One region of the Zoogloea sp. GDB6 genome, then DNA from elsewhere that is predicted to be linked to it. Evidence: predicted binding sites of a transcription regulator. Region 1 holds the regulator's gene; each other region holds the start of a gene.

Region 1 (5,900 bases):
TCGCGCAGGCCGCGCAGCTCATTCCGGAGACCGGCAGGTCATAACGCATACCGGACTCGTTCCCCATGGCCTGCCTCCCTCAGCCCACCAGCAGCACGGGCAGCGTGGCCCGCTGCAGCACCCGCGTCGCCACCGAGCCGACGAACAGATCCGCCACCACGCCTCGGCCGTGCCGACCGAGGCACAGGTAAGCGCACTCCAGCACGGTCGCCTGATGGAGCACCACATCTGCCGGCTGACCCACGAGGATATGCGGCGTCACCGGCAACCCCGCCGCCTTCAGGCGGGCCATCGGCGCCTTGAGCACGCCCTCGCCTTCGTCGCGGTAATAGGCATCCAGGGCTTCGCGGGCCACATGGCGGGTCGCAAATTCGATGGGAATCGGCGGATGCACGTACAGCACATGCACATCCGGCACGCTCTTCAGTTGGTCCGCCAGCGCGATCACCTGATCGACGACGCGCTGGGCAACCGGAGAATCATCTACGGCCAGCAGGATTTTCATGATTCGCTCCGCCTTCCAGAAAAAGACTCAGAAATGGCAGACCACGCCATTCCACAGATTGCTGCCGAGGGTAGGCGTCGTCACCAGCCCATACACGCCGAAGGCCAGCACCACCAATCCAGACCCCGTGCGCACCGCCCGGTTCCGCACCACATCGCGCAGCCGCTTGAGCAGCATGCCAGCGAGCAACAGGTTGGGCAGCGTGCCAAGGCCGAAAGCCAGCATCAACCCCGCACCGCGCTCCGCCGAGCCGGTCACCAGCGCCGTCGCCAGCACGCTATAGACCAGGCCACAGGGCAAAAAACCCCACAGCAGGCCAAGGGGAAGGGCCTGGCTCACGCTGCGCGCCGGCAGGAAGCGCCGGGTCAGCGGCTGGATGCGCGCCCACAGCTTGTGGCCGAGTTGCTCGACACCAGACAAGGCCCGCGTGAAACCGGTCAGGTAGAGCCCAAGCGCCACCAGCATCAGGTTGGCGGCCACGTACAGAACCAGCTGGATCGGCAGGATGTTGTTGAACAGCAGCCCGACCGTACCGATCGCCCCCATCGCCGCACCGGCCAGCGTATAGCTGCTGATCCGCCCGACGTTGTAGGCCAGGTGCAGGGGCCAGTCACTGCGCCGCTGGCCGGGCAACTGCACGGTCAGCGCGCTGACGATGCCGCCGCACATGCCGACACAGTGGGTGCCGCCGAGCAAGCCGATGAGGAAGACTGCGAAATAGCCGGTTTCGGGCATGGAGATTCAACCTGGACAAACAAAAACGCCCCGTGGGCAACACGGGGCGCGTTCCAACACTTGGCCCGGCATTCTAGCCCGCCCACCTCGGAGCGGCCAGCCGGCCGGAAGTTCAGATCACCTTCGAGTAACGGGTGCGCTCCCGGTCGGCGCGCAGGTACTTGTCAAAGACCATCGCAATCGCCCGCACCAGCATGCGGCCGGCCGGCAGCACGGTGATCCACTGCTTGTCGATCTTCAGCAAGCCGCCCTTCTCCATCTCGCGCAAGTCGGCGAGTTCTGCGGCGAAATACTTGTTGAAGTCGATCAAGTGAGCAATCTCGATGGACTCTATGGACAGCTCGAAGTGGCACATCAGCGCCTGGATGATCGCCCGCCGCAGCAGGTCGTCCGGCGTCAGCTCGATGCCGCGCAGCACCGGCAGGCGGCCAGTGTCGATGATGTCGTAGTACTCGTCGAGGGTCTTCACGTTCTGCGCGTAGGTCGGGCCGACCTTGCCGATCGCCGACACGCCGAAGGCCAGCAGATCGCACTCCGCGTAGGTGGAGTAACCCTGGAAGTTGCGGTGCAGGCGCCCCTGGCGCTGAGCCGTGGTCAGCTCGTCGTCCGGCTTGGCGAAGTGGTCCATGCCGATATACACGTAGCCCGCCTCGGTCAGGCGGCGGATCGCCAGCTGCAGGATCTGCAGCTTGGTCTCGCCGGACGGCAGCTGCGCGTCGATGATGCGGCGCTGGGGCTTGAACAAGCTCGGCAGGTGCGCGTAGTTGTAGATCGACAGGCGATCCGGCGACAGCGCCAGAATCTGCTCGAGGGTGCGGTTGAAGCTGATCACGTTCTGCTTGGGCAGGCCGTAGATCAGGTCCACGCTGACCGACTTGAAGCCATGGGCCCGCGCCGCGTCGATCACCAGCTTGGTTTCTTCCTCGCTCTGGACGCGGTTGACCGCCTTCTGCACGTCCGGATTGAAATCCTGAATGCCGACGCTCATGCGGTTGAAGCCGAGCTCGGCCAGCAACGCAACGGTGGCTTCGTCCACCTTGCGCGGGTCCACCTCGATGGAATACTCACCGTCCGGCACCAGCGTGAAGTGCTTGCGGACCATGCCCATCAGGCGGCGCAGTTCGTCGTGGGACAGGAAGGTCGGCGTGCCGCCGCCCAGGTGCAATTGCAGCACTTCCCGCGGCCCGTCGAGCTTGGCCGCCTGCATGTCCACTTCCTTTTCGAGATAATCCAGATACTTGGCGGAGCGACCGTGATCCTTGGTGATGATCTTGTTGCACGCGCAGTAGTAGCAGATCGTATTGCAGAAGGGGATGTGGAAGTATAATGAGAGCGGTTTGCCGATTCCGCCGACAGTGCGCCTCCCGAGCCAGTGCTCCAGGGCATCGGAGTTGAACGCCTCGACGAAGCGGTCAGCGGTCGGGTACGACGTATACCTCGGGCCATTCACATCAAACTTGCGAATGAGCTCGGGATCGAATATCAGGTCTTTTTGTGTCGTGTTCATGGTGCACTTCTGTTGGTTGCGCTGAACAATCGCAGAATCGATCCAAAACAGTATTGACGTGGATCAAAGGGCTCCAAACGTTGGTAAAACCATCCAGTTCAGGTGATTGCGCGTGCAGATGAAATCGGTGATTCCGGTGACGGTCGTGGACATCAAGGTCGCGTGTTCCCAGTGCAACCTGCGGGAATTGTGTCTTCCCTTCGGCCTCGACCCCAATGAGATCGACCAGCTCGACGAGCTCGTCGGCAGCCGCCGCAAGATCAAGCGGCAGCAGCACCTCTACCGCTCCGGCGACAACTTCGAGGCGATCTACGCAATCCGCGCCGGCTCGTTCAAGACCGACGTGATCCTTGAGGACGGCCGCGACCAGGTGACCGGCTTCCAGATGACCGGCGAAGTCTTGGGCCTAGACGGCATCAGCACCGAGCACCATTCCTGCAACGCCATCGCATTGGAAGACAGCGAAGTCTGCGTAATCCCCTTCAACCGGCTCGAAGAGCTGTCACGGGAAGTAGAGAGCCTGCAGCACCAGTTCCACAAGATCATGAGCCGCGAGATCGTCCGCGACCACGGCGTGATGATGCTGCTCGGCTCGATGCGCGCAGAAGAGCGGCTGGCGGCCTTTCTGCTGAACATGTCCCAGCGCTTCACTGCACGGGGCTTCTCGCCGTCGGAATTCCACCTGCGCATGACCCGCGACGAGATCGGCTCCTACCTGGGCCTCAAGCTCGAGACGGTATCCCGCGCCTTCTCCCGCTTCCAGGAAGAAGGCCTGGTCGCCGTCCAGCAGAAGCACATCCGCATTCTCGACACGCCGGGCCTGAAGCGCCTGCTCAACCACCACGCCGCCTGAGCACCGCCGGCACCCGGCCTCACAGCCAGGCCAGCCAGCCGAGCGGATCCTTGCTGACCGCCACCGACACGATCCACGACAGCGTCGCCAGCGCGCCCACGTAGGCCGCGGCGCGTTGCGCACGCGGTCGCGCCGCCTTCAGCGCAACACTCCCCAGCCCGATATAGACGAGCAAGCCCAGCACCTTGGCCGTCAACCAGGCATGCACAAAGGGGTATTGGGCAGACATCCAGGCCAGGCCGAGCGCACTACCCAGCAGGCAGGAATCGACGACATGGGGCAGCACCCGGGTCAGACGCGCCCGCAATAGCGGCGAGCCGCTGAACGACCACCAGCCCCGCAATGCGAAGCCGCAACCGCTGAGCACCACGCAGGTGATGTGGAAATGCTTGAGAGCCAGATACATGCCGCGCCTCCATCGTTCCGCGGCAAAGCTCCGGGCTGCCGGCGGGCCCCGCAAGAACGGGGCCGCGACACTTTAGCTGCGCAGCACGCCCACTTCCAGTGCAGCGAACCAGTTAATGAATCGCTGCACGTCCGCCCCCTGGTAAATGGCCCCATGCTGCGGCACCAGCATGTCGATCTCCAGGCGGGAGACGCGCTCGCACCAGTCGCGCTTGGCCCGGTCCGAGCCCATCCAGCGCTTGTGAAAACCTTCCGCATGGCGGATGTGGCGGGAGAAGTCCTGCACATACAGCTCGTTATGATCCGCCGGCAACAGAGCTGCACCGACATCGCCCGAGAACAGGATCTTGGCCTTTGGATCGTACAGATGGAAATTGCCCGACGAGTGCAGGTAATGGGCCGGAATCGCCTGCAGCTCAAGACCATCGAGACGGATCGTCATGCCCGAATCGGGGATCGGCACGAAGGTCGAATCCTGCCCGCCGAAATGGGGCAGAAAACTCTGCCACAACCAACTCGTATAGCACTTCAGGTCGGGCTTGAACTCCAGCCACAAGGCCAGCGAGGAAATGATGTCCGGATCCTGATGGGACGCGAAGATACCCGCCAGGCGTGTCGGATCGCACTCCGCCGACAACGCGGAGAATACCGACGGAAAGATCTCGATCCCACCCGGATCGCACAGCAGGGCCTCCTCCCCGTGAACGACCACATATTCATTAGTATCGATGATGTAACCAGGCTTGGTGGTATCCCGCGCGATCGCCAGCCAGCGATGTTCCTCGTCTTGGTAGATGCAATGGGCCTGTTTCATGGGTTTCCTAATCCTTTACGAGGCGTTCCTTGCCGAGAACTTCGAGGGATCGCTTGATCTGCGCGATCACCTCGGCAAAATCCGTCGAGACCTGCATCAATGCCGCACTGAAGCTGCCGCCATAGGCCGCCTCGATCTTCGCCGAACGAGCCAGCACACCGCCCAGTTCGACCAATTGCTGGGTTTCCTCGACCGCCGCGCGCAAACGCAGATCGAGGGAACGCAGGCGCACCTGCTGTTCAGCAAGCCGCGTGGCGCCACGCCTGCGAGCCTCCCGCGCACCCGGCACGCCCTCACCGCTGAGCCTCAAGGCCTCCGCCAGAATCGCTGCAATGCGCTGCTGCTGCACGACACCGGTGACACTCCCGACCGAGCCGGAAGTCATTTCCCTCAGGGATGCCATGTGGCGGGTCAAATCCTGGGCGAAGCGCCGCAACTCGTTGGACAGCACACCGAATCCGAGCGCCGCATTACCCGCCCGCTTGGCGAGAAAGATCGCATTGAGGGCCATCAGATTGATGCGAAAGGCCGTCGCCACGATGGCCTTGATCTCCTCATTGACCCGGACGATACGGGCAAGCTCGCCGGTCCGCGGAGCAATCCCGTGAAAATTCGGTTCTGGCGCATTCATGTGGACTCTCTGGAGCAGGCAAACAGTGGTGGCTGATTAACGGCGAAGATGCAATCGGCTTGAGCCATTCGATGCGGAAAAGACGGCACCACCCCAACGTCACGCCGCCGGTGCCGTAAACGAGAAAACCCGCTGACGAATCAGCGGGTTTTCTTGTACTTGGGGCGACATACCGGTTTCGAACCGGTGACACCTGGAATCACAATCCAGTGCTCTACCAACTGAGCTAATGCCGCCACTGATGACCGCCGATCGAAATCGCCGATCTAGAACCTTTTAAAGAGCCTGCCCGACAGGAATCGAACCTGTAACCCCCGGCTTAGAAGGCCGGTGCTCTATCCAGTTGAGCTACGGGCAGTTCGCCGTGGGCACCCGGGTCAAGCTTTGGTCGGGGTGGAGAGATTCGAACTCCCGACATCTTGCTCCCAAAGCAAGCGCGCTACCGGACTG
Region 2 (5,900 bases), 1.5 Mb from region 1:
CGGCGGTTTTCGGCTACCTCTTCGATGTCGAATCCTTTTATCGCCTCGGGCCGTACAGCAATATGGCGGGCCACACAGCGCTCGGATTCGTGCTGCTCGCCCTCGGCATCGTCCTCGACCGCCTTCCCTCCGGCGGTTTCGGCTGGCTTTCGCGGATTGCGGTAGGCACCGCCATTGCGGCGTTGTTGATCGTCGGCTGGATCGTCACCGACCGCTTGCGCAGTGTTAACGCAGCCGACCGCCTTGAAAACCACACTTGGCAGGTCATGCTAGGGGTGGAGCAGTTCATGACCAGCCTGCTCGCCGCAGAATCGGCCGAGCGGGGATATACGGGCATCGGCGATGAGCATTTTCTGACGGCACACCGGGCGGCGCTTGCCGATCTGCGCGCCCACCTCAACGAGGTGCGGCGCCTCACCGTCGACAATCCAGCCCAGCAACGGCGGCTGCAGGAACTGGAAATCCCGCTTACAGAAAAGCTGGCGGGCATGGACCTCACCATCGCCCAGCGCCAGAAACTGGGTACCGAAGCCGGCCAGGCATCTCTCCGGGATTTCTGGCGCGAAGGCCACATGGACGACATACAGCTGGCTGTCAGTGACATCCTGGACGAAGAAAAACGCCTGCTCCGGCAACGCCAGGAAGCCAAGGAGCAGACCGCCGGCCACGCCCTCACACCCCTGATCCGAGGGGGCATCTTCGGCATCCTCACCTTACTCGCGATCTTCTTGCTGCTGTGGCGCGAGAACAGCCGCCGGCAGGCCAGCCAGGCCGCATTGCGCGAACACCGCGCGCAACTTGAAGAGCTGGTCATCGAACGGGATAACGCACTGACGCTGGCCATTGCCGGCGCCGACCTCGGTACCTGGAGCCTTGAAATAGGGACCAATATGGTGGTGGCGTCGGCCCGTTGTCTGGAGCTCTTCGGCATCGAACCCCGCAACAGCATGCCGCTAGAGGATGTCGTCCGCCGCATCCATCCCGAGGACAGGGAGATCATGCAGGCCGCCCTGGGCGACGCCATCTCGAACGGCACGGTATACCGATGCGAATACCGGGTCGTGTGGCCTGACGGTTCGCTGCACTGGCTGGCAGCTTCCGGGCACGCCTCGCGAGAAGAACTGGGGCATGCCCCGCTTCGCATCAGCGGTGTCGTGCTCGACGTCACGGAACGGAGGCTGCACGAAGAGGAATTGCGGGAAAGCGAAGCGCGATTCCGCAGCTTCTTCGAGAACATGGCAGTCGGGGCCGGCCAGCTCGACGCCCGCGGCCGCTATCTGGATGTCAACGAACGCTACTGCCAGATCACCGGCTACAGCCGGGATGAGCTGCTCAACGGTATGGGGCCCATGGACATCACTCATCCGGATGATCTACCGGCAGACCGCGAGCGGATCGCCCGCCTGCTGGCTGGCAGACATCTCTACGACGCAGAGAAGCGCTTCATCCGCAAGGATGGACAGATCGCCTGGGTACACATCACCGCATCCACCGTCCTTGATGCCGACGGCTCCGTCAGCTATGTGACCGGCGCGATCGAGGACATCACGGCCCGCAAGGCCGCCGAGACGGCGCTGGAGGACAGCCGGCAGCGCCTGATCAACTACAACCAGGACCTGGCGCGGGAAGTCGAGGCACGCACTGCGGAGCTGTCCGAGCGCCAGCGCGAGCTGCAGGCCGCCAAGGAGACCGCCGAACAGGCCAGTGCCGCCAAGAGCGCCTTTCTGGCCACCATGAGTCACGAGATCCGCACGCCGCTCAATGCCATTCTGGGTACCGTGCAGATCCTCGAGCGCGGCACCCTCGACGACGATCAGCGCTATCTGGTCCGCAATCTGCGCACAGCCGGGCGTGGACTGCTGGAGCAGATCAACGATGTACTCGATCTGTCGAAGATCGAAGCCGGTCACTTCGAGCTGGAGCACAGCCCCTTCGTGCTCCACAACGTGATCAGCAATCTGGTGGACGTGCTCTCCCCGGTGGCGGCCGCCAAGGGCATCGCATTGGAGTGGGCGCCCCTGCCGGAAGTCGCCGCCACACTGATCGGCGATGCCCAGCGGGTTAGCCAGGTGCTCTACAACCTTACCGGCAATGCGCTCAAATTCACGTCGGAAGGCCATGTGGCGGTCTCCGTGCAGGCACTCAGCGAGGAAGCCGGCTGGATCACCCTGCGTTTCGCGGTTCGCGATACCGGCATCGGCCTTGCCCCCGAGCAACGGGAGCGGGTCTTCGACGCCTTTGTGCAGGCCGACGAGTCGACCCAGCGCCGTTACGGCGGCACCGGCCTCGGGCTGGCGATCTGCCAGCGGCTGGTGACATTGATGGGCGGACAGATGGGTGTGGACAGTCGTCTGGGGGAAGGAAGCGAGTTCTGGTTTACCGTGCCTTTCGAAATAGACGGTACAACGGTTCAGGAATTGCCGGCCAAGCTGACCGACAGCGAAGGTCCGCGGCTCGCCTGCCTGCGGGTGCTGGTCGTGGACGACAGCCCCGTCAACCTGGACATTGCCCGCCGTCTGCTTGAACTGGAGGGGGCCCACTGCACGGTCGCGGAAAGCGGCCGGGCGGCCATCGCCAAGCTCAGTGCGGCGCCGGATGCCTTCGATCTGGTCCTGATGGACGTGCAGATGCCCGAGCTGAACGGCATCGACGCGACGCAGGCGATCCGGTCCATACCCGCACTGGCTGCGCTCCCCATCATCGCGCTGACGGCCGGCGCCCTGCCGAGCCAGCGGGAACGCGCCATACACGCAGGCATGAACGACTTCCTCACCAAACCCTTCGAACTCGACACCCTGGTCGCCACCGCCCATCGCTGGGCAAGCCACGCAATCAAGACCGGCTCAGCCGCTGTACTTCAAGCACCGGTGAAAGCGACGAACTCGTTTCCGGACATCGCTGGCATCGATACCGCAGCAGTCAGTCGACGCCTGCTCGGGGACCGTGCGCTGTTCCTGTCGGCGCTGACGCGACTGCGCGACGAGTTCTTCAACGTCGTCGATGAAATCCGCACGATGCTCGCACACCACGATCTCGATACGGCACGGCAACGCATGCACAAGCTGCGAGGCGGCGCCGGCAACCTGTCGGCCGTGGCAGTCGCGGAGTTCGCCGCGCGGCTCGAAACCGCTTACGAGGGCGGTAACGCAGCGGCTGGCGAGGCAGACCTGCTTCAGCTTGACGCCGCCCTGACGCACCTGTTCCGCTCAGCCAAACCCTGGCTATCACCGCCTCCCGCGACGGCGGCCGCTGACAACGTCGCGCCGATTACTGATGATGCCCTGTCCCACCTGACGGCATCCCTCCGAAGCAACGACTTCGCCGCACTCAGCGAGTTCGAAGCCCTGCATGCCGGACTGGTGGCACGTTTTGGCGCTGCCGCGATCGAACCCGTCGCAACAGCGGTGGAAGGCCTGCGTTTCAAACCCGCGCTCGATCTACTGCAGGCCCTCGCGGAATAGCCCCGAGGCTATCCCCAGCGACGACCTCCCCCACCGGCGAGACGGCGCTGCACGTATAGATGCGCGGTTCCTAGTCGGCCTTCTTCACGGCGATGGCGTCATCGGGATCATCCAAACCCCAGTCCCCATGGCAATACCAGTCGTCGCCGAGCATCTCGGCCGGATGCAGGGTGCGCCCCGATCCATTACCGCAGGCCAGGGAGTCCGCCGGGCAGTATTTGTCGCAGCCCCAGCAGATGCGCTCCGGATGGGCCGGGTGCAGCGGAAATTTCTTCGCCATCACTGCTCCTCATACATATTGTTGAGCAGTTTACTCGGCTATTTCTTGCTAACTTTGATCCTGAGCAAGAAGACGAGCGATGGCACCGCCACTCTCCTCCACTCAAAGGTTTACGCTTTCCCCTTGCTGCGCCACATGCACATCGCGCCACCCCAGCTGCGCCCCGATCGCCTCGGCAAAATGGGCAGCCGCATCGGCCTCGCCATGAACCACGAAGGTGTGGCGCGGCGGCGCATGGAAGCCCTTCAGCCAGCCGATGAGCCCGGCCTGGTCCGCATGGGCCGAGAGGCCACCCACCGTGTAGATACGCGCCCGCACCGGCACAGCCTCACCAAAGATATGCACCAGCCGTGCCCCATCCACCAATCGTCGGCCCAGCGTTCCGGCGGCCTGAAAGCCGGCGATCAGCACGCTGCACTCGCTGCGCGGCAGGTTCTCGCGCAGGTGGTACTTGATACGCCCTGCCTCGCACATGCCGCTGGCAGAGATGATCACCGCACCGCTGCGGACTTCGTTGAGGGCGCGGGACGCCTCGACGTCCGCGACGAACTCCACCTTCATCCTGTCCGGGTGCTCCCGCAGCCAGGCGGTCAGTTCATGGGTCTCATCGTCGAGCAGCGCGGGATGGGCCAACGTGATGCGGGTAGCCTCGTTGGCCATCGGCGAATCCACATACACCTTTTGTGGCGGCAACCGTTCCCGGCGCACCAGATCCGCCAGGATGTAGATGATCTCCTGGGTACGCCCGACCGCGAAAGACGGAATGATCAGGTTGCCATGACAGGCGTGGGTCCGGCCGAAGGCCGCGACGATCTCGTCTTCCGTTTCCTGCAGGGGCCGGTGCAGACGGTCGCCATAGGTCGATTCGATGAGCAGCACATCGGCGGTCGGCACAACGGGCTCGGGATCGTTCAGGACCGGCCGGTCGCGCATGCCCAGGTCGCCCGAGAACACCAGCTTGCGCGGCTTGCCCTCTCCTCCAACGGTGACTTCCAGCCAGGCCGAACCGAGGATATGGCCCGCATCATGGAAACACACCTGTATGCTTTCGGCCGGCTGGATGGGCTTGCCGTAAGCCGCTGGTCGCAGCAGCGGCAAGGTCGCCTGGGCCTGGGCCACGGTATACAGCGGCGGATGCACGCCTCGCCCGTTCTTGCCGCTGCGTCGCTGGTGACGCAGCTGCCACTCGGATTCCTTTTCCTGGATATGGGCGCTGTCGAGCAGCAGCACTTCGAGCAGGTCTATGGTCGCCGGTGTCGCATAGATCGGGCCACGGAAACCCAGCACTGCCAGGCGCGGCAACAGCCCGGAGTGGTCGATATGGGCATGGGTCAACAGCACGAAGTCGATCTTGCGGACATCAAAGCCGAAATCCAGCGCACGCTGGTTCTTCAAGCGGGCCTCGCCACCACCCTGGAACATTCCGCAATCGACGAGGAAACGTACGTCGCCGGTTTCTACCAGGGAGCACGAGCCGGTCACTTCACCGGCCGCGCCAAAGAAACTGATACGCATTTTTGACCGCCTCCTTTCGCGTTCAGCATGAACCTCCGTCCATCCGAACGCAAGGCTGGACGGGCCTTTCAGCCGATGGACACGCCGATCAGCGCCCCGCTGCCATAGGTGACGCCGGCCGCCGCCGCACCGATCAGGATCTGCCGCGCCGCCGAATACCCGGGGCTTCGCCCGCTGAATAGAGATGTCGCCAGCCCTATCCCGCCCAGGCCAGCCGTACTGAGAGACAGGCTCCAGGCCAAGCCCGGCGGGCCGCCGGTAAAGAAATACGGCAACACCGGAAAGATCGCACCGGCCGCAAACAACGCAAACGACACCGCCGCGGCGCTCCACGGGTTGCCGCCCATCTCGGCGGGATCGATACCGAGCTCCTCCCGCACCAGCGTATCGAGCGCAGTATCCCGGTCACGCATCATGTCTCGTGCCACCCGCTGGGCATCGTCACGGGCCAGACCCTTGGCCTGGAAGATCAGCGCCAGTTCCTTGCGCTCGGCCTCCGGGTTTTCCTCCAGCTCCTGACGCTCTTGCGCCACACGGGTGGACGCGAATTCGCGGGCATTCGTCACCGACAACCATTCCCCCAGCGCCATCGAGACAGCCCCCGCGATGAGGCCGGCCAGACCGGTCAGCAGAATGGTGTTGGG
Region 3 (5,900 bases), 1.5 Mb from region 1:
AGGCAGCCCACAGTCCATGCACCCAGGCTGGCGGCCATGGCCAGGCGGGGGCTGGCAGCAGGCCGTTGCGGGCCAGCAGCTCCCAGGCCCACGGTGCGAAGGCCAGCAGGGTTTGCACCGCGCCGGCCAGGAACATGGCGCGGTGGGGGGCAGCGAAGAGCACCGCAGCACCCGAAGCGGGCGGCTCGGCGGCGGGTTGAGGCGCGGCACCCGTGGGGCGCGCTTGCAGTGAGATGGGCTTATCCATAAAGGGGTAAGGACTCCGTACAGAGGTTTCCGGGGGGCGGAGAAGGTTAGAATCTGTAGCTGCTATTTCGCCCAACACGAGAATCCGCGCCATGTCCACCGACAAGATCGATATTCCCGGCTTGCTCAGCCGCATGCCCCTGTTCAGCGCCCTGGCACCGGAGGATCTGGCCCACCTGGCTGCCGTAACGCGGGAGAAGCGCCTGCAGAAGGGCGATCGTCTGTTCCAGCGTGGCGATCTGCCGAAGGGCTTCTTCCTGGTCGTGTGGGGGCAGATCAAGCTGGCCTTCACGTCCGCCCAGGGCAACGAGAAGGTCGTCGAGATCCTCGGGCCGCTGCAGAGCTTCGGCGAGGCGGTGATGTTCCTCGACCAGCCTTATCCGGTGCTCGGTGAGGCGCTGGCCGACACGCTGGTGCTGCACATCGGTGCGTCGGCGGTGTTCGACCAGATCGAGCAGGACCCGCGCTTTGCGCGCAAGCTGCTGGCCGGCATGTCGATCCGCCTGCACACCATGGTGCGGGACGTGGAGTCCTACGCGCTGCGCTCGTCCACCCAGCGGGTCATCGGCTACCTGCTGCAACTGGCCGAAAGCGCGCCCTGCGCGCCGAAGGACGGCACGCACAGCGTCGAGCTGCCGACCAGCAAGCAGGTGATCGCGTCGCGCCTGAGCCTCACGCCGGAAACCCTGTCGCGGATCTTCCACGAGTTGTCCGACGCCGGCCTGATCTCGGTGCAGGGCAAGCACATCGTGATCCACGACGCCGCCCGCCTGGCCGAACACGACTGAGGCTGCGGCCCGCCGCTCAGGGGGCGGCGTGGCGGATGTGGATCGCGAATTCGCCATCGCTGTTCATCTCGGTGCGATGGGTGTAGCCGTTGCGCCGCAGGATGTCGTATAGCGGCGTCGGTTCCCGGTAGATCAGCAGGATCACCTCGCCGCCCGGCGGCAGGGTGTCGAGGGCTTCTAGGGTCAGGTTCAGTGGCTCCGGCGGCATCAGGCCGCGGGCGTCGACGATGACGGGGGTCAGGGCATCGGTCATGGTGTTTTCTCCGATTGGGGCTGCTCAGGGGCAATGACAGATTGGCCCCTGCCGGAAGCGCGGGCCTTGACCGCGCTCAAGCGACGGATTGCTCGCGGGGGGCTGTGTGGCTGAGATCCGGCCCGCCTAGTGGCTGGTGCCCTCGGAGCGCTGGATCTTGTTGAACAGGTTGTACTTGCCGATCGGCTTCGAGGCCGGCAGGCGCTTGAGCTCCTTGAAGGTCTTCGCGTCGAGGAAGATCAGTGCGCCGTCCTTCTCCATCAGGCTGGCGATCACGTAGCGGCCGTTGCGGTCGAATTCCACATGGGCGAAGGTCTTGCCCGGTTCGGGGCGGACCTGGGCGACGACCTGCAGGCTCTGTTTGTCGATGACCTGCAGGGTGTCCCTGGCGGTCGGGCTCATCATCGAGTCGACCCACGCGTAGGGGCTGTTCTCGTGACTGCGCAGGAAGAAGCCGGGGCCCAGGGTGGGGATGGTGGCGACGGTCTGCCAGTTCTGCATGTCGATGACGCTGACTCGCGCGTCCTTCAGGTTGGTGCTGGCCACCACACGGTGGCCATCCCGTAGCCAGGAAATGCCGGAACCCAGGTGCGGCATGCCGGGCAGGTCCAGGTTGCTGATCGGCCGGCGGACATCGAGATTGACCACTTTGCCGTGTCCGTCCCGGTTGGCGCCGACCACGTTGGTGTAGTCCTGAGTGAAGAAGAAGTCGTCGAGGGGGTCTTCCAGTTGTGTGCGGCGCGGGTTGAGGTAGCCGGGCGTGGCGATCGCCTCGCCCATCTTGTAGTCGTGCACGTAGCCATCGTGGAAGGGCTTGGCGGCCGGATCGTAGGAAATTTCCCAGATCTCGGGCAGATCTTTCAGGCCGACCACGAAGCTCTTGCGCGGCGCGGCGTCGTATACCGCCGAGATGCGCGAGGCGGCGTCGCCCTTCAGGTTGCGGCCGTCGATGAGCTTGAGCAGCTTGAGGTCGGCGTCGAAGATGGCCAGGTTGCCGGGCAGGTAGTTGGCCACCGCCACGTAGCGCCCGTCGCTGGAGACGGCGGCGTTGCGGGTGTTGAGGCCGGCACGCACCTCGGCGACGACCTTCAGGTTCCAGATGTCGAACTTGCTGACCCAGCCGTCGCGGGATGCGAAGAATACGTAACGCCCGTCCGGCGTGAACTTGGGGCCGCCGTGCAGCGCGTAGCGGGACGGAAAGCGGAAGATGCGCTCCATGCGGTCGCCGTCGAGCACGCTGACGTGGTGGTCGCCGGCTTCGACGACGATGAACAGGTTCATCGGGTCGGCCTTGGCCACGTCGCCCTGGCGGGCGTCCGGCAGGCTGCCGGGCGGATAGGGCTCAACGCGTGAGGCGCGGATGTCGGCGGCGCTCCACGTGGGGGCGGGGCTGACCGGCGAGTAGATCCATTCGGCGAGGGCGTCGATGTCGGCGGCGGACAGCACCGCCGAGAAGGGCGGCATCTGCGTCGCGGTGCGGCCGTCACGGATCGTCGCGACGGCGTCCTTGCGCTTGAGGCGCTCAAGGCTCTCCGGCAACAGGGCTGGCCCCATCGCGCCCAGTCGGCTGGTGCCATGGCAGATGGCGCAGTGCTGGGCGAAGAGTTCCGGTGCGCCGGCCTGGGCCGGCAAGGCGGTGAAGGCCAGAGCGGCAAGGGCGATGGCGGAAAAGAGGCGGTTCATCGTGCGGGTCCCTTGGCTTGGGGAGAGGGTGTGCGGTGCAGGCCTGGGGCGGCCGTCCTTGGGAACGGCTCCCTGCGGGTGGGCTTCCAGCGGGGTGAGTCCAGCCGCCCGCGGACTTTGTTGAGCCGATTGTGGGCGGATGAACTCGCCCCACGGCTTACGGTTTCAGGCGACGGAGCGCAGCCGGACCCATGGCTTCACTTCCAGGCGCTCGCCGTCGGCGACGCCGATCTCGGTGTTGTCGAGGTAGCAGCCGGGGTCTTCCTGCCATGGGTCGCCGGTCAGCTGCTGGGCCCGCACGCGGGTGTTGCCGTTGCAGATGGACAGGTAGCGGCAGTCGGCGCAGCGCCCCTTGACCGGCCGCGGCGACTGTTTGAGGCCGGCCATCAGCGGGTCGGACAGGTCGGTCCAGATGTCGCCGAAGCTGCGTTCGCGGACATTGCCGAGGGTGTGGTGCCACCACATGGTGTCGGGATGGACGTTGCCCAGGTTGTCGATGTTGGCCACGTTGACGCCGCTGGAGTTGCCACCCCATTGCCGCAGCTTGGCTTCCACGTGGGCTGCATGCTGCGGGAAGCGCTGTTGCACCCAGTGCAGGAAGAAGGGGCCGTCGGCGTCGTTGTTGCCGGTGGTGAAGTCCTTGTCGAGGCCGCGCCGTTCGCAATCCCAGGCGGTGTCGAACAGCAGGTCCATGGCCTTACGGGTGAGGATGTGGTGGGCGTCGTCGGCGCGGTTCTTGTTGCCGCGCCCGGCGTAGTTGAGGTGCGAGAAGTAGAAGCGGTCGATGCCTTCGTCCTCCACCAGTTGCAGTACGGCGGGCAGGTCGGCGGCGTTGTCCTGGGTCATCGTGAAGCGCACGCCGACCTTCACGCCGAGTTCGCGGCACAGGCGCAGGCCGGCCAGCGAACGCTCGAAGGCGCCGTCGAGGCGGCGGAACTTGTCGTGGGTCGCGCGGATGCCGTCGAGGCTGACACCCACGTAGTCGAAATCCGCGGCGGCGATCGCATCGATATTGTCCTTGTCGATCAGCGTGCCGTTGGATGACAGGCCCACGTAGAAGCCCATCGCCTTGGCGCGGCCGGCGATCTCGAAGATGTCCGGCCGCAGCAGGGGTTCGCCGCCCGAGAGGATCAGCACCGGTACGCGGAAGGCCTTCAGCTCGTCCATCACGCGGAAGACCTCTGGCGTGTCGAGCTCGCCGGCGAAGTCCTTGTCGGCGGAGATCGAGTAGCAGTGCTTGCAGGTCAGGTTGCAGCGGCGAATCAGGTTCCAGATGACCACCGGCCCCGGCGGCGCACGGCGTGGGCCCAGGGGCGTGGGGGTGGTGATTTCTCGGATATAGCTCGAAATGCGGAACATGGCCTCACCTTCCGAAGGGTTTTGGGCATTGTCTCCGTGGGGAGGGGCGCCCGGCCTTGATGGGTATCAACCGGGCATCTGCAGCGGTGGCGGATCTGTGACGACAGCGACCTCACATATATATAGCAGCGTGCGCGGCGCCGGGCGGCATGACAATCGGTGGGCCGGGCTGACAGAATGGCCGGGTTGCGATCCAGACCGGATCCGATCACGAGAATCCCCGACATGGCTGTCATTCATCCCGAAGGCTGGCGCGAGTTGAAGGCCAGTGGTGCCGCCCAGCGCGAAATTGAAACCCTGGCTATTCTTGCCGCGGAGTTGGACGACACTTACACGGTTTATCACGGCGTGCACTGGACGCGGGTTCAGCAGGGTAATTACGCCATCGTCGGCGAGATCGATTTCGCGATCGTCGGGCCGACCGGCAAGCTGCTGCTGATCGAGCAGAAATCCGGCTTCCTGGCCGAGACGCCTGAAGGCCTGGTGAAGCGCTATGCCCAGAAGGACAAGAGCGTGCCGCTACAGCTCGCGCGTACTGTCGATGCACTGACCCAGCGTCTGAGGGCCATCTGCGGGATCGAATCGCCGCAGGTCGATGCGCTGCTGTTCTGCCCCGACTACACCGTGAAACAGCCCGGCACGGCGGGCATCGATCCGGCGCGCATCATCGATGCGGGCAAGCGGGATTACCTGGCGCACACCGTGCGCTCCATCCTGCCGGCGCGGGGGGAGTCGGTTCTTTATAAGGACAAGCTGCATCGCTTCCTTGGCGACGAACTGCAACTGGTGCCGGAAGTGCATGCGGTCGTCGGCGAGGCGCATGCACTGTATACCCGGCTGGCCGGTGGCCTGGCGGAGTGGGCGCGGCGCATCGAGTGCGAGCCCTTCCGCCTGCGTGTGATCGGTACTGCCGGCTCGGGCAAGACCCAGCTGGCGATGGCGGTCTATCGGGATGCGCTCGCCGCCGGGCGCAAGCCACTCTACGTTTGCTACAACCGGCCGCTGGCCGATCACATCGCGTTGATCGCCCCGCCGGGTGGTCAGGTCCTTACCTATCACCAACTGGCCGACCGTGTCTGCCAGGCGGCCGGTGAAGTGCCGGATTTCAGTCGTGAAGGCGCCTTCGCCCGGCTGGAAGGCTTTCTGGACAAGCATGTTCCGGATGAGGCGGATCGCTTCGACGAGATCATCATCGACGAAGGGCAGGACTTCCATGCACGCTGGGCCGACAACCTGCTGCGCTTCCTGCGCCCAGGCGGGCGGGCCTGGTGGCTGGAAGATCCGATGCAGAACCTCTACGGCCTGCCGCAAGTTCAGCTGCCGGGCTGGGTAACGCTGCGTTCCGACATCAATTACCGCAGCCCGAAGGACATCCTCGCGTCCCTCAATCTGTTGTTGCCGCTGGAACATCCGGTCGAGGCCGGCAGTCCGCTGAGCGGATCGGACATCGACATCCTGACCTACACGACGCCCGACGAACTGGTGGTCCGCTCGGTCAGCGCAGTCACCCGTGCAATCGGTCTGGGCTTCAAGCGTTCGCACATTGCGTTGATCAGCTATCGCGGGCGTGA
Region 4 (5,900 bases), 1.0 Mb from region 1:
TTGCGCCGACTGATGTCGGAGAACACCCCGACGTAGTGGAAGGCCGGACCATCGGGGGCCCGCACGACGCTGATCGACATGTCGGCGGGGAAGCTCTCGCCGCTGGCCCGGCGTATCCACACCTCGCCCTGCCACAGGCCGTCCTGCAGCGCTACGGCGCGGATGCGGCTGGCGAAGCCGCGCGGATGCTTCTGCGGATCGAACAGCACCAGAGGCCGTCCGCGCACATCCTGCCCGGCAATGCCGGTGAGCGCGGTGAAGGCCCGGTTGGTCATCACCACCCGCCGCTCGGGATCGATGATGACGATGCCTTCCGAGTTGTTCTCGAAGACCTTCGCCGCCAGCCGCAGCGTCTCGTCGCGACGGTAATTGCGGAGGGCGAAGCCGATGTCGGTGCTCATCTCGTCGAGCAGGGCCACCGTCTGCGCATCGAAAAAGTGCTTCTCGGCCTTGCACAGCACCAGTGCCCCGTCCGGCCCACCGCTGTCACGGATCGGGAACAGGGCAAAGGAACCGGCCGCCTTGTCGCGCCCAAGGCCGTCCGGGCACGCCTCCACCATGTCGGGCAGAGCCGGATCATTGACGATCAGCGCCTCGGCCGGAACACGGTGCGTGGGCAGACAGCCCAGATCCGTGCCACCGTCGCGGCACTTGCCGTACATGGCCACCGGCTTGAGGACGCTGCCCTCGATCTCGGGGAAGCCGATCCAGGCCAGGTCCAGCTCGCCGAATTCAACCGCGATACGGCATACCTGGGGCAGCAGCGCATCCGCATCACGGGCATGCACGATCGCCTTGTTGGTCACCGACAAGGCGTGGTGCAGGCGCTGCAAGCGCTCGATATCACGGTTGCGGGCACGCAGCGCAGACAGGGTTTCGTCGAGGGTTTCGGCCAGTTCCCCGAGTTCGTCCCGGCGCACCACCGGCATGCGGATCTCGGCATCCTCGCCGCCGGGCGCCCGGCGGCGCCCCAGGGCCGCACGGATGGCCTCGGCCGGACGCAGCACGTAGCGGGACAGCAACAGATAGATCAGGCCGGCCACCAGGCTCAGCACCGCCCCCAGCCCGACGGACAGGTGCAGCGCCGTCTCCTCGGCGGCCTGCCACAGGCTGCCCGCATCGAGGCGCAGGAACAGTATGCCGTCGTCCAGGCGGCCGCTATCGCCCCCGGCGCCGAGCAGCAGCACCGGTTCCAACACATCCAGGCTGCGACGGCTCGAATCCAGCACCCGCGCGCCGTGACGGGACGCCTGCACACTGCCGAGACTGGCCGCCAGCGCCCGGTCGGGCAGCGCCGTCAACGGCAGATCGATCCAGTCGTGGTCACTGGCGGCGATGACGCGGCCCGGCTCACCCGCCACCAGCACCAGGCGCTGCACGTCCCGCGCAGCCCCCAGCGCAGACACGAGCCGGCGCAGATCGGTGGAATCCTGGGTGGTCTCCGCTGCGGCATGGACGGCCGACACGGTCGCCTCGGCGCGCTGCTCGACGAGGATCTGGAAGCGCTCCACGATCCCCGAGTACAGAACGCTGACCAGCAACCCCATCCCCATCGCCCACAGGGCCAGCAAGGGGCCAAGCAGACGCCAGCGCAGGGACAGGAAACGGGCGCCGCTCATCGGCGCATGCCCTTCGACATGCACATCATGCAGGGCGGTAACCCCCGATGATGGGCTCGCTGGCAATCAACGACAGGAAGCGACAGCGCGACACGGGCACGGACGAAGTCATAAGCCAAACCAATAACCTTCCTCGCGGGCAAGTATGCGCCAGCGTGCAAGAAATGCCCATGTCCCGAAACCGCCCGACACATTTGGCAAATGGCCTTCCCCGCTCCGGTCTCGACCCGGCGCCCCGTTGACCGCGGTCAAGGTTCGCCCGACGAGGGGCGCCTATAGTCGGCCGGCGTCATTTTTCGCCGCCCGGAACCCATGACTCCCCCGCATCCGATCGAACTGGTCTGCCCCGCCGGCAGCCTGCCCGCCCTCAAGACCGCCATCGACAACGGCGCCGATTGCGTCTATCTAGGCTTCAAGGACGCCACCAATGCCCGCAACTTCACCGGCCTCAATTTCGACGACAAGTCGATGGCTGAAGGCGTGCGCTACGCCCACGACCGCGGCCGCAAGGTGCTGCTGGCCCTCAACACCTACCCGCAGACCGACAACTGGCCCAGCTGGACCCGCGCCATCGACCGCGCAGCCGACTGCGGCATCGACGCGCTGATCCTCGCCGACCCCGGCCTGATGGCCTACGCGCGCAAGACTCACCCGCAGTTGCGCCTGCACCTGTCAGTGCAAGGCTCGGCCACCAGCTACGACGCCATCAATTTCTACTACGAACGTTTCGGTATTTCGCGCGCCGTGCTGCCGCGGGTGCTGTCCCTGGCCCAGGTGGAGCACGTGATTGCCAACACCCCGGTGGAGATCGAGGTGTTCGGCTTCGGCGGATTGTGCGTGATGGTAGAGGGGCGCTGCGCGCTGTCGGCCTACGCCACCGGAGAATCCCCCAACTGCAACGGCGCCTGCTCGCCGGGCAAGCACGTGCGCTGGGAGCAGACCCCGAAGGGCATGGAAACCCGCCTCAACGGCATCCTCATCGACCGCTTCGCCGACGGCGAGCGGGCCGGCTACCCGACCCTGTGCAAGGGCCGCTTCGACGTAAACGGCGAGACCTACTACGCCATCGAGGAGCCCACCAGCCTCAATACGTTGGAACTACTGCCCGAGCTGGCCCGCGTCGGCGTTCGCGCGATCAAGATCGAAGGCCGCCAGCGCAGCCCCGCCTACGTGACCCAGGTCACCAAGGTATGGCGCGCCGCCATCGACCGGCTGCAGGCCGACACCGCGCCCTTCCGCGTCGAGGCGGCGTGGATGGCCGAACTCAACAAGGTGTCCGAAGGCCAGAGCCACACCCTCGGCGCCTACTACCGCCCCTGGAAGTAAGCCTCCCAAACCTGCCGCTCCGCGCCGGGCCCCGGGAAGGGGCCAGCGAAGCCCGGGGCGGCCTTTCGCCTTACTGGAATGCGATGAAACTCGCCCTCGGTCCCCTGCTCTACTACTGGCCCCGCCAGGCCACGCTGGCCTTCTACGCCGACATGGCCGACGCGCCGGTGGATATCGTCTATCTCGGCGAGACGGTGTGCTCCCGCCGCCACGAACTGCGCCTCAGCGACTGGCTCGAAGTAGCCGACATCCTCGCCGCCGCCGGCAAGGAAGTCGTGCTGTCCAGCCAGGTGCTGGTGGAATCCGAATCCGACCTCAAGACCCTGCGCCGCATCGTCACCAACGGGCACTTCCGCGTCGAGGCCAACGACATGGGCGCAGTGCGCCTGCTCACCGGCGGCGACGCGCCGGTGGCGGACTGGATCGCCGGCCCCACGCTGAACATCTTCAACCCGGCCACCCTGGGCATGTTCGCCGAGCTCGGCGCCAGCCGCTGGGTCGCCCCGCCGGAGATGTCGCGCCAGCAGATCGCCGAGCTGCGCGGCGGCCTCGGCCAGCCGATGGAAGTGGAGGTCTTCGCCCACGGCCGCCTGCCGCTGGCCTTCTCGGCGCGCTGTTTCACCGCCCGCCACTACAATTTGCAGAAGGACACCTGCGAGTTCCGCTGCCTGCAGTTCGCCGACGGCATTCCGCTGAAGACCCGCGAAGGCGAACCCTTCCTGACCCTCAACGGCATCCAGACCCAGTCCGCCCATGTGCACACCCTGCTCGGCGACCTGCCTGCCGTGCAGGCCGACGGCCTCGATATCCTGCGCATCAGCCCCCAGGGCGAACACACCGCCGAGGTCATCGACCTGTTCCGCCAGGCCCTGGCCGGCCAGCTTCAGCCCGCCGAGGCCCTGCGCAACGCCCGCCCGCTGCTGCCGGAAGCGCCGTGCAACGGCTTCTGGCACGGCCGGCCCGGCGTCGAACAACTCGTCACCGCCTGATCCTCCGGAGCGCCCGACCATGAAACTGCCCGCCTTCACCCTGCCCAAGCCAATTGCCAGCATCGGCGCCCGCCTGCCCCAGCTGCCGCCGACGCTGGCGCTGGTCGGCGCCCTCAACCTGGCTCTCGACCGCATCCTGCCGCGCGACACGCTGGAGCCACTGACCGGCAAGCGCCTGCTCCTCAAGGTCACCGACGCCGGCCTGGCGCTGCGCTTCACCTTCACGGCGCGGGGCTTCCGCCCGCTGTTCGACCCGCGCCAGCCGGACCTGACCATCTCCGCCACCACCCGCGACTACCTGGCCCTCGCCCTGCGCGAGGAGGACCCGGATACCCTGTTCTTCAGCCGCCGCCTGCTGATGGAAGGCGAGACCGACCTCGGCCTGCTGGTCAAGAACACCCTCGACGCGGTGGACTGGGATGCGCTGCTGGCACGCCTCGCAGCCTTCCGACCCGGCTTCGGCAAGCGCGCGCCGACCCAGCCGGCCTGAGGCAGTAGCAGCGGGCGGCCCCTCATCCCGAATCCACCTCCCGGCCACGGCGTGGCGCGGGTCCCGCCCCAAACCCGTGTCCGCGGCTAGAATGAAGCCTGACGCGCTTCTCCAGCCAGCCCGATGCCTTCGCCACGCCACAGTTCTCCGCTCGCAGCCTACTTCGCCGCCGCCATCGGGATACTGATCGTTTACGCCTGCCTGCATCCCTTCACCGGCTGGCGAGACCCCGGCCTACCGCTCTTCGACTTCCTGTCCGCCCCGTGGCCGCGCTACTACAGCTGGGTAGACCTGGTGGTGAACGTCATCGGCATCGTGCCCTTCAGCTTCGCGCTGGTGCCGGCGCTGGGCCGCCTGCCCCGCGCGCTGGCGGTGCTGCTGGCGATCCTGCTCACCGCCAGCCTGAGCCTGTCGGTGGAAACCCTGCAGAACTTCCTGCCCACCCGTGTCTCGTCCAACGTGGACGTGGGCTGCAATACCATCGGCGGCATCCTCGGCGCGCTGGCCGGCGCGCGCTGGGGCGAGCGCCTGTTCGCCCCCGACAGCGGCCTCACCCGCTGGCGCCAGCGGCGCATCGTCCCCGGCCACGCCGGCGAGATCGGGCTGGTGCTGATGGGCCTGTGGCTGCTCACCCTGCTGACTCCCGAAAGCCTGCTGTTCGCCACCGGCGACCTGCGCCGCCTGTTCGATCTACCGACCCCGCTGCAATTCAACCCGACCCGCTTCGTCAAGGTGGAAGCCGCCATCGCCACCAGCCAGTTGCTCGCCGTCGGCCTCACCACCAGTTGCATGATGCGCCGCTTCAGCCCATGGCCGCTGGCCACGCTGGTGCTCCTCGGCCTCGGCGCCAAAACCCTCGCTGCCGCGGCCTTCTTTTCCCCTGGCGAGCCATTCCACTGGATGACCCCCGGCGGGCAGATCGGTCTTGCCGCCGGCGCGGCGCTGCTCGGCGTCTGCCTGCTGCTGCCCAAGCGCAGCCACGGCATGCTGGCCGGCATGGCGCTGCTGGTCGGCACGGCGCTGGTCAACCTGGCCCCCGAAAACCCCTTCCTGCCCAGCGACGTGGAACTGATCCGCCACGGCAACTTCCTCAATTTCCACGGTCTTACCCAGCTCACGGCCAGCCTGTGGCCCTTCGCCGCCTTTGCCTACCTGGGCCTGACGGGCCCCAACGCACCGGACGACAAGGGCCGCCGGCCCTGATTCCGGGCGTCACCCGACTCCCGCAGGAGCGGCGATTGGCCGATAATCGCGACCACATTCCAACAATCAGAACCGCTCCCCCGGAGACCGCCCATGAGCTACTTCAAGCACCACGTCTTCTTTTGCTGCAACCAGCGCGGCCCCGGCGAAACCTGTTGCGCAGCCCAGGGCGCCGTCGAGCTGCAGACCTATGCCAAGGACCGCATCGCCGCGCTCGGCCTGAAGGGCAAGGGCAAGGTACGCATCAACAAGGCCGGCTGCCTCGATCGCTGC

What was found. The regulator FNR, encoded in region 1, switches genes on or off when oxygen is low (the NO sensors DNR and NnrR bind a similar motif). The targets are predictions, from matches to a motif close to TTGANCTAGNTCAA.
Region 2: AC1PQG_RS12575 (DUF3079 domain-containing protein) is a predicted target of FNR. The motif match lies at 3,796-3,809, and genes of this name have one in related genera.
Region 3: nirJ (heme d1 biosynthesis radical SAM protein NirJ) is a predicted target of FNR. The motif match lies at 4,386-4,399, and genes of this name have one in related genera.
Region 4: ubiU (ubiquinone anaerobic biosynthesis protein UbiU) is a predicted target of FNR. The motif match lies at 1,858-1,871, and genes of this name have one in related genera.

What each region holds. Positions count from the first base shown of each region.
Region 1 is NZ_CM161497.1:1,239,523-1,245,422, reverse strand. Features, by position in the region: gene AC1PQG_RS05715 (heavy metal translocating P-type ATPase) at 1-67, opposite strand, end outside; gene AC1PQG_RS05710 (universal stress protein) at 80-505, opposite strand; gene AC1PQG_RS05705 (sulfite exporter TauE/SafE family protein) at 533-1,240, opposite strand; gene hemN (oxygen-independent coproporphyrinogen III oxidase) at 1,353-2,747, opposite strand; gene fnr (fumarate/nitrate reduction transcriptional regulator Fnr) at 2,866-3,600, shown strand; gene AC1PQG_RS05690 (SirB2 family protein) at 3,620-4,006, opposite strand; gene AC1PQG_RS05685 (oxygen-binding di-iron domain-containing protein) at 4,079-4,819, opposite strand; gene AC1PQG_RS05680 (chemotaxis protein) at 4,827-5,450, opposite strand; tRNA gene AC1PQG_RS05675 (tRNA-His) at 5,611-5,686, opposite strand; tRNA gene AC1PQG_RS05670 (tRNA-Arg) at 5,735-5,808, opposite strand; tRNA gene AC1PQG_RS05665 (tRNA-Pro) at 5,836-5,900, opposite strand, start outside.
Region 2 is NZ_CM161497.1:2,771,700-2,777,599, forward strand. Features, by position in the region: gene AC1PQG_RS12570 (PAS domain S-box protein) at 1-3,461, shown strand, start outside; gene AC1PQG_RS12575 (DUF3079 domain-containing protein) at 3,532-3,741, opposite strand; gene AC1PQG_RS12580 (MBL fold metallo-hydrolase RNA specificity domain-containing protein) at 3,844-5,256, opposite strand; gene AC1PQG_RS12585 (VIT1/CCC1 transporter family protein) at 5,325-5,900, opposite strand, start outside.
Region 3 is NZ_CM161497.1:5,476,292-5,482,191, forward strand. Features, by position in the region: gene AC1PQG_RS25025 (NnrS family protein) at 1-247, opposite strand, end outside; gene AC1PQG_RS25030 (Crp/Fnr family transcriptional regulator) at 339-1,034, shown strand; gene AC1PQG_RS25035 (DUF2249 domain-containing protein) at 1,051-1,287, opposite strand; gene AC1PQG_RS25040 (cytochrome D1 domain-containing protein) at 1,414-2,970, opposite strand; gene nirJ (heme d1 biosynthesis radical SAM protein NirJ) at 3,136-4,329, opposite strand; gene AC1PQG_RS25050 (ATP-binding domain-containing protein) at 4,555-5,900, shown strand, end outside.
Region 4 is NZ_CM161497.1:224,804-230,703, reverse strand. Features, by position in the region: gene AC1PQG_RS01050 (EAL domain-containing protein) at 1-1,619, opposite strand, end outside; gene ubiU (ubiquinone anaerobic biosynthesis protein UbiU) at 1,932-2,945, shown strand; gene AC1PQG_RS01040 (U32 family peptidase) at 3,029-3,934, shown strand; gene ubiT (ubiquinone anaerobic biosynthesis accessory factor UbiT) at 3,954-4,424, shown strand; gene AC1PQG_RS01030 (VanZ family protein) at 4,548-5,627, shown strand; gene AC1PQG_RS01025 ((2Fe-2S) ferredoxin domain-containing protein) at 5,721-5,900, shown strand, end outside.